3 regions of the Mesorhizobium sp. M5C.F.Ca.IN.020.29.1.1 genome follow, and region 2 is predicted to be linked to each of the others. Evidence: predicted binding sites of a transcription regulator. Region 2 holds the regulator's gene; each other region holds the start of a gene.
The links. Region 2 encodes LexA, which represses DNA repair genes until DNA is damaged. Its sites were predicted from a motif close to TGTTCNNNNTGTGTTCNG; they were not measured.

Region 1: EOA85_RS19375 (ATP-dependent helicase) is a predicted target of LexA. The motif match lies at 2,009-2,026, and genes of this name have one in related genera.
Region 3: EOA85_RS04970 (DNA recombination protein RmuC) is a predicted target of LexA. The motif match lies at 1,824-1,841, and genes of this name have one in related genera.

Annotation. Positions count from the first base shown of each region.
Region 1 is NZ_RZSW01000241.1:4,653-7,929, reverse strand. It holds gene EOA85_RS19385 (ABC-F family ATP-binding cassette domain-containing protein) at 1-1,038, opposite strand, end outside; gene EOA85_RS19380 (hypothetical protein) at 1,433-1,618, opposite strand; gene EOA85_RS37575 (hypothetical protein) at 1,769-1,939, shown strand; gene EOA85_RS19375 (ATP-dependent helicase) at 2,041-3,277, shown strand, end outside.
Region 2 is NZ_RZSW01000414.1:2,261-5,537, forward strand. It holds gene EOA85_RS25765 (ComEC/Rec2 family competence protein) at 1-1,608, shown strand, start outside; gene lexA (transcriptional repressor LexA) at 1,602-2,339, opposite strand; partial or broken gene glp (gephyrin-like molybdotransferase Glp) at 2,444-3,277, opposite strand, start outside.
Region 3 is NZ_RZSW01000032.1:19,096-22,372, forward strand. It holds gene EOA85_RS04955 (N-acetyltransferase) at 1-287, opposite strand, end outside; gene fmt (methionyl-tRNA formyltransferase) at 284-1,213, opposite strand; gene def (peptide deformylase) at 1,227-1,769, opposite strand; gene EOA85_RS04970 (DNA recombination protein RmuC) at 1,875-3,149, shown strand; gene EOA85_RS04975 (GFA family protein) at 3,154-3,277, opposite strand, start outside.

The sequences.
Region 1 (3,277 bases), on a different contig from region 2:
ATTGGCGCCAAGCAGCGCGATGCGGTCATCGGCGTCGATGCGCAGCGTCATCTTCTTCAGGATCGGCTGACCCTCGGTGTAGCCGACATTGACATTGTTCAGCGCGATGATCGGCGAGGCGACCGTCTTCACCGGCTCGGGAAAGGAGAACGGCCGCACGTTGTCGTTCACAATTGCGGCGATCGGCTTCATCTTCTCAAGCGCCTTGATGCGCGACTGCGCCTGTCTCGCCTTGGAAGCCTTGGCCCGAAAGCGCTCGACGAAGGATTCCATGTGCTTGCGCGCGGCTTCCTGCTTGACCCTGCCCTTCTCCTGCAATTCGCGCTGCTCGGTGTATTGGCGTTCGAACTGGTCGTAGCCGCCGCGCCAGAAAGTCAGCTTCTTCTGGTCGAGATGGACGATCGAGTTGACGGCGCGGTTGAGCAGGTCGCGGTCGTGCGAGATCAGAAGTACGGTGTGCGGATATTTCGATACGTAGTTTTCCAGCCACAGCGTGCCTTCGAGGTCGAGGTAGTTGGTCGGCTCGTCGAGCAGCAGCAGATCGGGCTCGGCAAACAGCACTGCGGCGAGTGCGACGCGCATGCGCCAGCCGCCGGAGAACGACGAGGCTGGCCGTCGCTGGGCGTCGTCGTCGAAGCCGAGGCCGGCGAGGATGGTGGCGGCACGCGACTCGGCCGAATGGGCGTCGATATCGGCCAGCCGCATGTGGATGTCGGCGATGCGGTGCGGATCGGTCGCCGACTTTTCCTCCTCGATCAATGCGGAGCGTTCAAGGTCGGCCTTGAGCACGATCTCGATCAGCGGCTCCTCGGTGCCGGGCGCTTCCTGCGCCACCTGGCCTATGCGCGTGTTCTTCGGCAGGCTGATCGAGCCGGTCTCGGAGGCGAGGTCGCCGGTGATCGCCTTGAACAAAGTGGTCTTGCCGGTGCCGTTGCGGCCGACGAGGCCTGCCTTGCTGCCGGCCGGCAAGGTCAGCGAGGCATGGTCGAGAAGCAGGCGTCCGGCCATGCGGAGCGAAAGGTCGTTAATGATCAGCATGGCCGCGCTTTTGCACGGGACGTCAGCGCTTCGCAAGAGGTTGAGCGCCGGTTGGCCGGATAAGGCATGAAAATGGCCGGCGGCAGATTGCCTGATGCCGCGGGAGGAAAGATCCGATCGCCGGCCTCACCGGATCAGAGAGCCAGCCCTGGGTTGGGCGGGAACCTGCTGCGACGGCGCGGCGCCTTGCGAGCATCGGCTTCTCGCATCTGAAAATGGCAGTTTTGTCACATTTGTCAGTTAATTGACTGTCCAACGCGGTCGTCTTCCGCGATCGCCCCATGACGCAACAGCAAGACTCAGCTATCTCTAGGTATGCGGCGGACCTGATACCCGCCTGGCCGGCGCCATCGCTCCCCTCCCAAGCGGCGCCGGCCACTTTTTCTGCGTTCCATCACTGCGCCGGCGGCGTGCCGGGTTGATCATCGCCTGACGTCGACTTGGGTGCAGGGTCGACCTGCGGGTTTTGATCGGCGCCGGGGGCCTTTGTCGGTGGGATGTTGTTATCGCAAGCCGCGACAGCCAGCGCTGCCGCCAAAACGAGCCAGGTCGGGGCCAGCAAAATTGAGAGCTTGTTCATCGCAACCTCCTGTCATCGGGCAAACGAGACGGTGCCGATTTGGTTGCACGCTCAGGCAGAGCTCGGGGCGCTCGGAAAGCGGGGAACAAAACGAGAGAGCGAGGAACAAAACGCGGGCTCTTCGGTTGGTCCACACCAATGGAGAAAATCATGATCCGTCTGCTCATAGCCGGTGCCGCCGTCTACGTGGCCTACCGTATAGTCAGGGAAATCATTGACGAGGTGCCCGATGACTTCGATCCGCTGTTGCTGCCGCCTCCCGATGACGACAAGTCGTTGCGGCGGCAGTCGGCGGCCATGGGCGTAGAGCCCGAGCGCTAAGTCCAGTTCATCGGCTGGTGCGCCAGTAGAAACGGACGCATCGATCGCAACTTTCGCGTCGAAACCGTTGCGAACAAAGCGGAAACGATGCTTGATGGGCAATGAACCTCGCTGCCCGTGATTCGACCTTCCGGCCTGACTATCTCGCGAAGCTGAATGCCGAGCAGTGCCTTGCCGTCGAGCATGGCGACGGCAAGGTCGCCGGGCCGCTACTGGTGATCGCCGGCGCCGGCTCCGGCAAGACCAGCACGCTGGCGCATCGCGTCGCGCATCTGATCGTCAGGGGCGCCGACCCCAGGCGCATCCTTTTGATGACGTTTTCGCGTCGTGCCGCATCGGAAATGGCCAAGCGGGTCGAACGCATCGCCGGCGAGGTGCTCGGCCGAGACGCTTCCATCATCACCGATGCGCTGAGCTGGGCCGGCACGTTTCACGGCATCGGCGCCAGGCTGCTGCGCGATTATGCGCCGGAGATCGGCCTCGATCCGGCCTTCACCATCCATGACCGCGAGGATTCGGCCGACTTGATGAACCTCGCCCGGCACGAACTCGGCTTCTCCAAAACCGAAGGCCGTTTTCCGACCAAGGGCACGTGCCTGGCGATCTATTCGCGTGCCGTCAACGCGCAGGCGCCGCTCGGCGAGATTCTCGGTTCGGTGTTTCCCTGGTGCGCGGGTTGGGCAGAACAGCTTAAGACGCTGTTCGCCCGATATGTCGAGATCAAGCAGGCGCAGAACGTGCTCGATTACGACGACCTGCTGCTCTACTGGGCGCAGATGGCCGGCGAGCCGGAGATATCAGCGCATCTGGGCGGGCGCTTCGACCATGTGCTGGTCGACGAATACCAGGACACCAACCGGCTGCAGGCCTCGATCCTCACGGCGCTCAAGCCGGACGGCTCCGGGCTGACGGTGGTCGGCGACGATGCGCAGTCGATCTATTCGTTTCGAGCGGCGGAAGTGCGCAATATCCTCGACTTCCCCAAACAGTTCGCGCAGCCGGCCGAGATCGTCATGCTTGAGCGCAACTACCGCTCGACCGAGACCATCCTGGCCGCCGCCAATGCGGTGATCGGCGAGGCCTCGGAACGCTTTACCAAGAACCTCTGGTCGGAGCGCAAATCGGCGGAAAAGCCGAGGCTGGTCAGCGTTCGCGACGAAGCCGAGCAGGCGAGTTACGTCTGCCAGGCTATTCTGACCGAGCGTGAGGCCGGCACGGCGCTGAAAGCGCAGGCCGTGTTGTTTCGCGCCTCGCACCACAGCGGGCCGCTGGAGATCGAGCTGACGCGCCGCAACATCCCGTTCGTCAAGTTCGGCGGGCTGAAATTCCTCGACGCCG
Region 2 (3,277 bases):
CGCCTTTCTTCCTCGATCGAAAAGGCGCGCGAAAACATTGCCGACCATATCAGGGACAGCATTGGTGGCGCCGAGGGGGAGATTGCCGCCGCACTGATCATCGGCGTGCGTGCCGGCATTCCCGAAGAGATAAACGAATCGATGCGGCGCACCGGCATCTACCACATCATCTCGATTTCCGGCCTGCACATGGCGCTTGTCGCCGGCACGATTATGGGATTGCTGCGCGGCGCCTTTGCGCTGTTTCCCGATTTTTCGTCACGCCGGCCGGTCAAGAAATATGCGGCTGCTGCCGCACTCCTTTCCATCGCTGCCTATCTCATTTTTTCCGGTATCGTGGTCGCGGCTGAACGCAGCTTCATCATGCTGGCGGTAATGCTTGTCGCCGTGCTGTTCGACCGAGCGGCACTTACCATGCGCAATCTGACGATTTCTGCCATCGCCGTCATCGTCGTGTCGCCGCACGAGGTGGTCGGCCCAAGCTTCCAGATGTCCTTCGCCGCGACTGCTGCTCTCGTGGGCGCCTATGCCGGCTGGTCCGACTATCGTGCCGACAGGGCCACGGCGCCGCCACAGCGACGGTCGCCGGTCGCTTTCGTCACGCGAAAACTCGCCGCTGGGACAGGTACCATCGCAATGACCTCCATCATTGCCGGCAGCGCCACCGCGCTCTTCGCCATCTGGCACTTCCAGCGCGTATCGCCGCTTAGCCTGTTCGCCAATCTGGCGGTCATGCCAATCGTCACGGTCGTCATGTTCCTGGCCGTCCTCAGCGCTCTGGCAATGCCTTTCGGCTTCGACGGACCTTTCCTCTACATGATGGGCAAGGGACTGACGGCCATGATCGCAATATCGGGATGGATTTCCGAGCGGTCGCCGGTCGATGCAGTCGGGCTGATCTCGTTGCAGTCGGTTCTGCTGGTGACGGTCGCCCTGGTCATCGCTACGATGGCGACGACATGGTTGCGGCTTGCGGCACTTCCCTTTGCGCTCGCCGGCCTGCTGACGATTTCCGACACGCGCGCCCCCGATGTGCTGATTTCGGAAGATGCGCATCTGGTGGCGCTGCCGATCGGCGGCGGCGAACTTGCCGTCAACCGGGTGCGTTCGAACGAATTCACCACCGACAACTGGAAACATGCGCTGGTTTCAGCGACCATTGTCGAGCCGGAGACATTCGAAAAAGGAGACGTGCGGTTCGACATCGCCGACCCGGCCGACCTGCCGCCTGGAGCGCCCTTCTACTGCACTGCCGGCCTGTGCCTCGCCCGGCACCCGTCCGGCGCGATCATCGCACTCGCCGACGACCGCAAAACCGCACGGCCAGCCTGTGCCTTTGCCGATTTGATCGTCATCGACGATGCCACAGCCTATTATAATCCCTGCCGCAATCCGCTGGTTCTCGTCGTCACCAAACGGCAGCTCGCTCGCGTGGGCAGTGCCGCCGTCTTCTTCGATCCGCTATCAGCGACGACGCGCGCAGAAATCCGTTTTGCCGTCAGACAGCCATATAGGCCCTGGCACGAGCAGCGGAGATTTTCGCGCGAGGCGAGGGGCTTGCCGCCATACCGCAGGGCCGAGAAACCCAAGAAGCCTGCCGCTCAGTAACGCCGGATCAGTCCGACGAGCTTGCCTTGCACCTTGACCCGGTCCGGCCCGAAGATGCGCGTCTCATAGGCCGGATTGGCGGCTTCCAGTGCAATCGAGGCGCCCTTGCGGCGGAACCGCTTCAGCGTCGCTTCCTCCTCGTCGACCAACGCAACGATGATCTCGCCAGGCTGGGCGGTGTCGGCGTTGCGGATGATGACCGTGTCGCCGTCGAAAATGCCGGCCTCAATCATCGAATCACCCTTGACCTCCAGCGCGTAGTGCGTGCCGCCGGTGATCATGTCCGGTGGTACCGAGATCGAATGCGTCTGGTGCTGGATGGCGTCGATCGGCACACCGGCAGCGATGCGGCCCATCACCGGTATGGAGATGGTGGCAACGACGTCGTCGTCATTGCCGGCCGCGGGCAGGCGCGAAGGCGCCGGTTTGATCTGTCGTCCGAGGCTGCCCTGCCCAAGGCTGCCCTGAATGACGCTTGGCGAGAATTTGCGCGCCGCATTGAGGCCGGGCGCGATCGAATCGGGCAGGCGCAGCACCTCCAGCGCGCGGGCCCGGTTGGGCAGGCGGCGAATAAAACCGCGCTCCTCCAGCGCCGTGATCAGCCGATGGATCCCCGACTTCGAGGCGAGGTCGAGCGCTTCCTTCATCTCGTCGAACGAGGGCGGAATGCCGCTTTCCTTCAGCCGCTCGTGGATGAACATCAGCAGTTCATGTTGTTTGCGTGTCAGCATCGTGACCCCCAACAGAATCAGAAAAACAAACCCAGAACAAACACTATCTGTTCCAGTTGTGTTCCGCAACCGTTTAAAGTTTAATGAATGTGTTGACGTTTTGTTCAGCGTAGCATCAGTACGCTGCACGCGGCGCCCGTCGCGGCTGGGGGAGCGAATGGCTCGCGCACGATCAGCCCGTTGGCGTCGGCCAGCATTTTGAGCATCGAGGAATCCTGGACGCCGAACGGGGTCGCCAGTGGCGTGCCGGCTTCTTCCTTCACCACCGCGCGTACATAATCCTGCCTGAGATCGTTGGCCGGCATGGCGGCGCCGAGCCGCGCCTGACGAATGTCCTGCCGGAAGGCGCGGCCGCCGAGCCGCGCAAGCAGCGGCTTCAGAAAGAGCTGCGTGCAGACCAGGCTCGCCACCGGATTGCCAGGCAGGCCGATGCAGCGGATGTCGCCCAGCCGCCCGAACATCAACGGCTTGCCGGGCCGCATGGCGATTTTCCAGAAATCGAGCGTCATGCCTTCACCGGTCAGCACGTCATGGACCAGGTCATGGTCGCCGACCGAGGCGCCGCCCAGCGTGACAATGACATCGGCGCCTGCGTCGACCGCTTGTTTCACCAGCGTGGCGATCGCCTCCTTGCGGTCGGGGGCGATGCCGAGATCGAGCGCGCTGGCGCCGACCGAGCGGGCCGCGGCGGCGACGCCATAGGCATTGGACGAGATGATCTGGTCGGGGCCAAGGTCGCTGCCCGGCGGCAGCAATTCGTCGCCGGTGGCGATGATGGCGATCAGCGGCCGTTTCACCACGCTGACCTGCGGGTGGTTGGCCGATGCCGCCAGCGACAATGCCGCCGGATCAAGCGGGCGGCCTCTCTCCAGCAGGACGTCGCCCTTCGAGAAATCGAGCCCGAGGCGGCGGATGTTGCGGCCTTCAACCGTCGACGC
Region 3 (3,277 bases), on a different contig from region 2:
AGCGCGCCGCCGATGCCGGTGCCATGGAATGACGGCTCGACCGCCAGGGGCGCCAGCGCCACGGCCGAAAAGCTCTTGCCGCCGTTCTGCACGAAAAGCCGCGAAAACAGGATATGGCCGACCACCTGTCCATCTTCTTCCGCCACCAGTTCGACGACGGCGTCGCCGCCGCTGACCAGTGCATCGACCAATCCGGCCTCCGCCTGCTGGCCGAATGCGTGTTCCTCGACAAGGCGAATCGCCTCGCGGTCTCGCGGCGTCGCCGCGCGTATTGACATCATGCTCATGAGAACTTCATTCCTTTTTCGAGCTTGGCCCCGTGCAGAAACTCCTGCGCGGCAATGGGCCTTCCGCCCGCACGTTGAACTTCGACCAACCTGATCGCGCCTGACCCGCAGGCGACCGTCAGCCGGTCGTCGAGAATTCCTCCCGGCTCGCCGGCGCCTTGCGAAAGCGTCGAGCGAAGCAGTTTCAGCCGTTCCAGACGGCCGCCGATTTCGGTCTCGCACCATGCGCCGGGAAAGGGCGACAGGCCGCGAATATGATTGTGGACTTCGCCCGCAGGCCGCGTCCAGTCCATGCGCGTCTCCGCTTTATCGATTTTTTTGGCGTAGGTCACCCCCGCCGTCGCCTGAGTGGTAAATGTCAGGGTATCCCGTTCCAGCCGTGCCAGCGCTTCCGCCATCAGCGCGGCGCCAATGAGCATCAACCGATCGTGCAGGTCGCCGGCCGTCATATCGGGTCCGATGGCGCATTTTTCGACCATGGCTACCGGGCCGGTGTCCAGGCCTTCTTCCATCCGCATGACCATCATGCCTGTCTCGGAATCGCCGGCCATGACGGCGCGCTGGATGGGGGCGGCGCCGCGCCAGCGCGGCAACAGCGACGCGTGACCATTGAGGCAGCCGAGCAACGGCGCCTCGAGAATGGGTTTGGGCAACAGCAATCCATAGGCGACGACCACGGCGACATCGGCCCGCAAGGCGCGGAACACCTGCTGCTCGACCTCGCTTTTCAGCGACACCGGCGTCCGCACCTCGACGCCCAGTTGCTCCGCCTCGCGCTGAACCGGCGACCGCATCAGTCCCAGCCCGCGGCGACCGGCGGCGCGCGGTGGCTGTGTATAGACGGCTTCTATCTCATGCCCGGCTTCCGCGATCGCCCGCAGCGTCGGAACGGAAAATTCGGGGGTACCCATGAAGATGACGCGCAGGGGCATTTTGCGCCTATCCCACCACCTTGCCCGGCGCCTTGTTCCCTGCCTTGTCCCTGGCGAGCTTCTTGAACTTCTTCACCACCATGTCGCGCTTCAGCTTCGAAATGTGGTCGATGAACAGAACGCCGTTGAGATGGTCGATCTCATGCTGCAGGCAGGTCGCCATCAGCCCTTCGGCCTCGATCTCCTGCAGCTTGCCGTCACGATCGAGATATTTCACCCGCACGGCGGCGGGGCGCTCGACCTCGGCATAGTAATCCGGGATCGACAGGCAACCCTCCTCGTAGACCGAGCGCTGATCGGCGCTCTCGAGGATTTCGGGATTGATGAAGACATGCGGCGCCGGCGTCTCGTCTTCCTTGGCGAGGTCAACCACCAGCATGCGCAGCGGTTCGCCGACCTGGATCGCCGCCAGACCGATGCCCGGCGCATCATACATGGTCTCCAGCATGTCGTCGGCCAGTTTGCGCAAAGCGCCGTCGACACGCTCGACCGGCTTTGAAACCTGGCGCAGGACGGGATCGGGAAGGATGATAAGCGGCTTGATCGACATGGCGTCTCACCTAAGACCTCGAATGAAAAGCGTCAACCGGGGCATTTGCAGCGCCGTTCACGTTTTGATCTGTCCCGTCAGGCCGAATCATCTATGCTGTCCAATATGAACGAGTTGACCACCATCCTGTCCGAACCGATCGCCCGGCTCGGCGCCACCAGGATCACGCTCGGCCACGCATTGGCATTCGGCGCGATCCTGTTCCTCGGGCTGTTCGTGGCGCTCGTCGTCGCGCTGTGGCGCTCGGCCAAGGCGCGTGCGGTGGCTGCCGCCGAAGCCGCCGACCACGCCCGCGACGCCGAGGCGCGGATGGCCGGTATCTTGCAAAGCCAGGCCGAGATGCAGGGCCGCATGGGCGCCATCGCCGAAGTGTTCGGGGCGCGGCAGGCCGAACTCACACAGTCGATCGGCCAACGCCTCGACGCGATGACCGGCCGTCTCGGCCAGACCATGACCGAGCAGACGAAATCGACGCATGAGAGCCTCGCCAAGCTGCAGGAGCGGCTGGCGGTCATCGATACGGCGCAGGGCAACATCCAGTCGCTCGCCGGCCAGGTCGTTCAACTTCAGGCGATCCTCTCCAACAAGCAGACGCGCGGCGCCTTCGGCCAGTCGCGCATGGAGGCGATCGTCGCCGACGGCCTGCCGCACGGCGCCTATGAATTCCAGGCGACCCTGTCGAACGGAAGCCGGCCCGACTGCCTGGTGAAGATGCCGAATGGGGCGCCCGCACTTGCCATCGACGCCAAGTTTCCGCTGGAAGCCTGGAATGCCATCCGTGCCGCCGAAGGCGCCGATTTGCAGAAGGTCGCCGCACAAGCGTTCCGGCGCGATATTGAGGTGCATGTCCGCGATATTTCCGAAAAATACCTGATCCAGGGCGAGACGCAGGACACCGCCTTTATGTTCGTTCCGTCGGAATCGGTATTCGCCGAGATCCACGAGAATTTCGAGGGGATTGTCCACAAAGCGCACCGCGCCCGAATAGTCATCGTCTCGCCGTCGCTGCTGATGCTGTCGATCCAGGTCATCCAGGCGATCCTCAAGGACGCCCGCATGCGCGAGCAGGCGCATCTGATCCAGGGCGAAGTCATCCGGCTGATGGAGGATGTCTCGCGCCTCGACGAGCGGGTGCGCAAGCTGCAGAGCCATTTCGGCCAGTCGGCGAAGGATATCGACGACATCCTCGTCTCGACGTCGAAGGTGACCAAGCGCGGCCAGAAGATCGAGGCGCTGGAGTTCGGCGCGCAGCCGACGGAGGAAGACGCCGGATCGGCCGGGACGACACATGGGACCGGCGCGAGGGCCGAAGCAGGCGCACGCGTCGCGGACTCCAAGACCGGCCAGCTAAGGCTAAGGGTGGTCGAAGGCGACGACTGAGAGGCTACTGCTCCTCCACGATCGTCGTGCCTGCGAATTCCGGCAGCCAGTGCAGCGCCGAGCGGTGCCAGATCTGTTTTCTCGGGATCAGTTGTTCGCGCTGTCGCGCCGTGCCGACCCTGATGCCG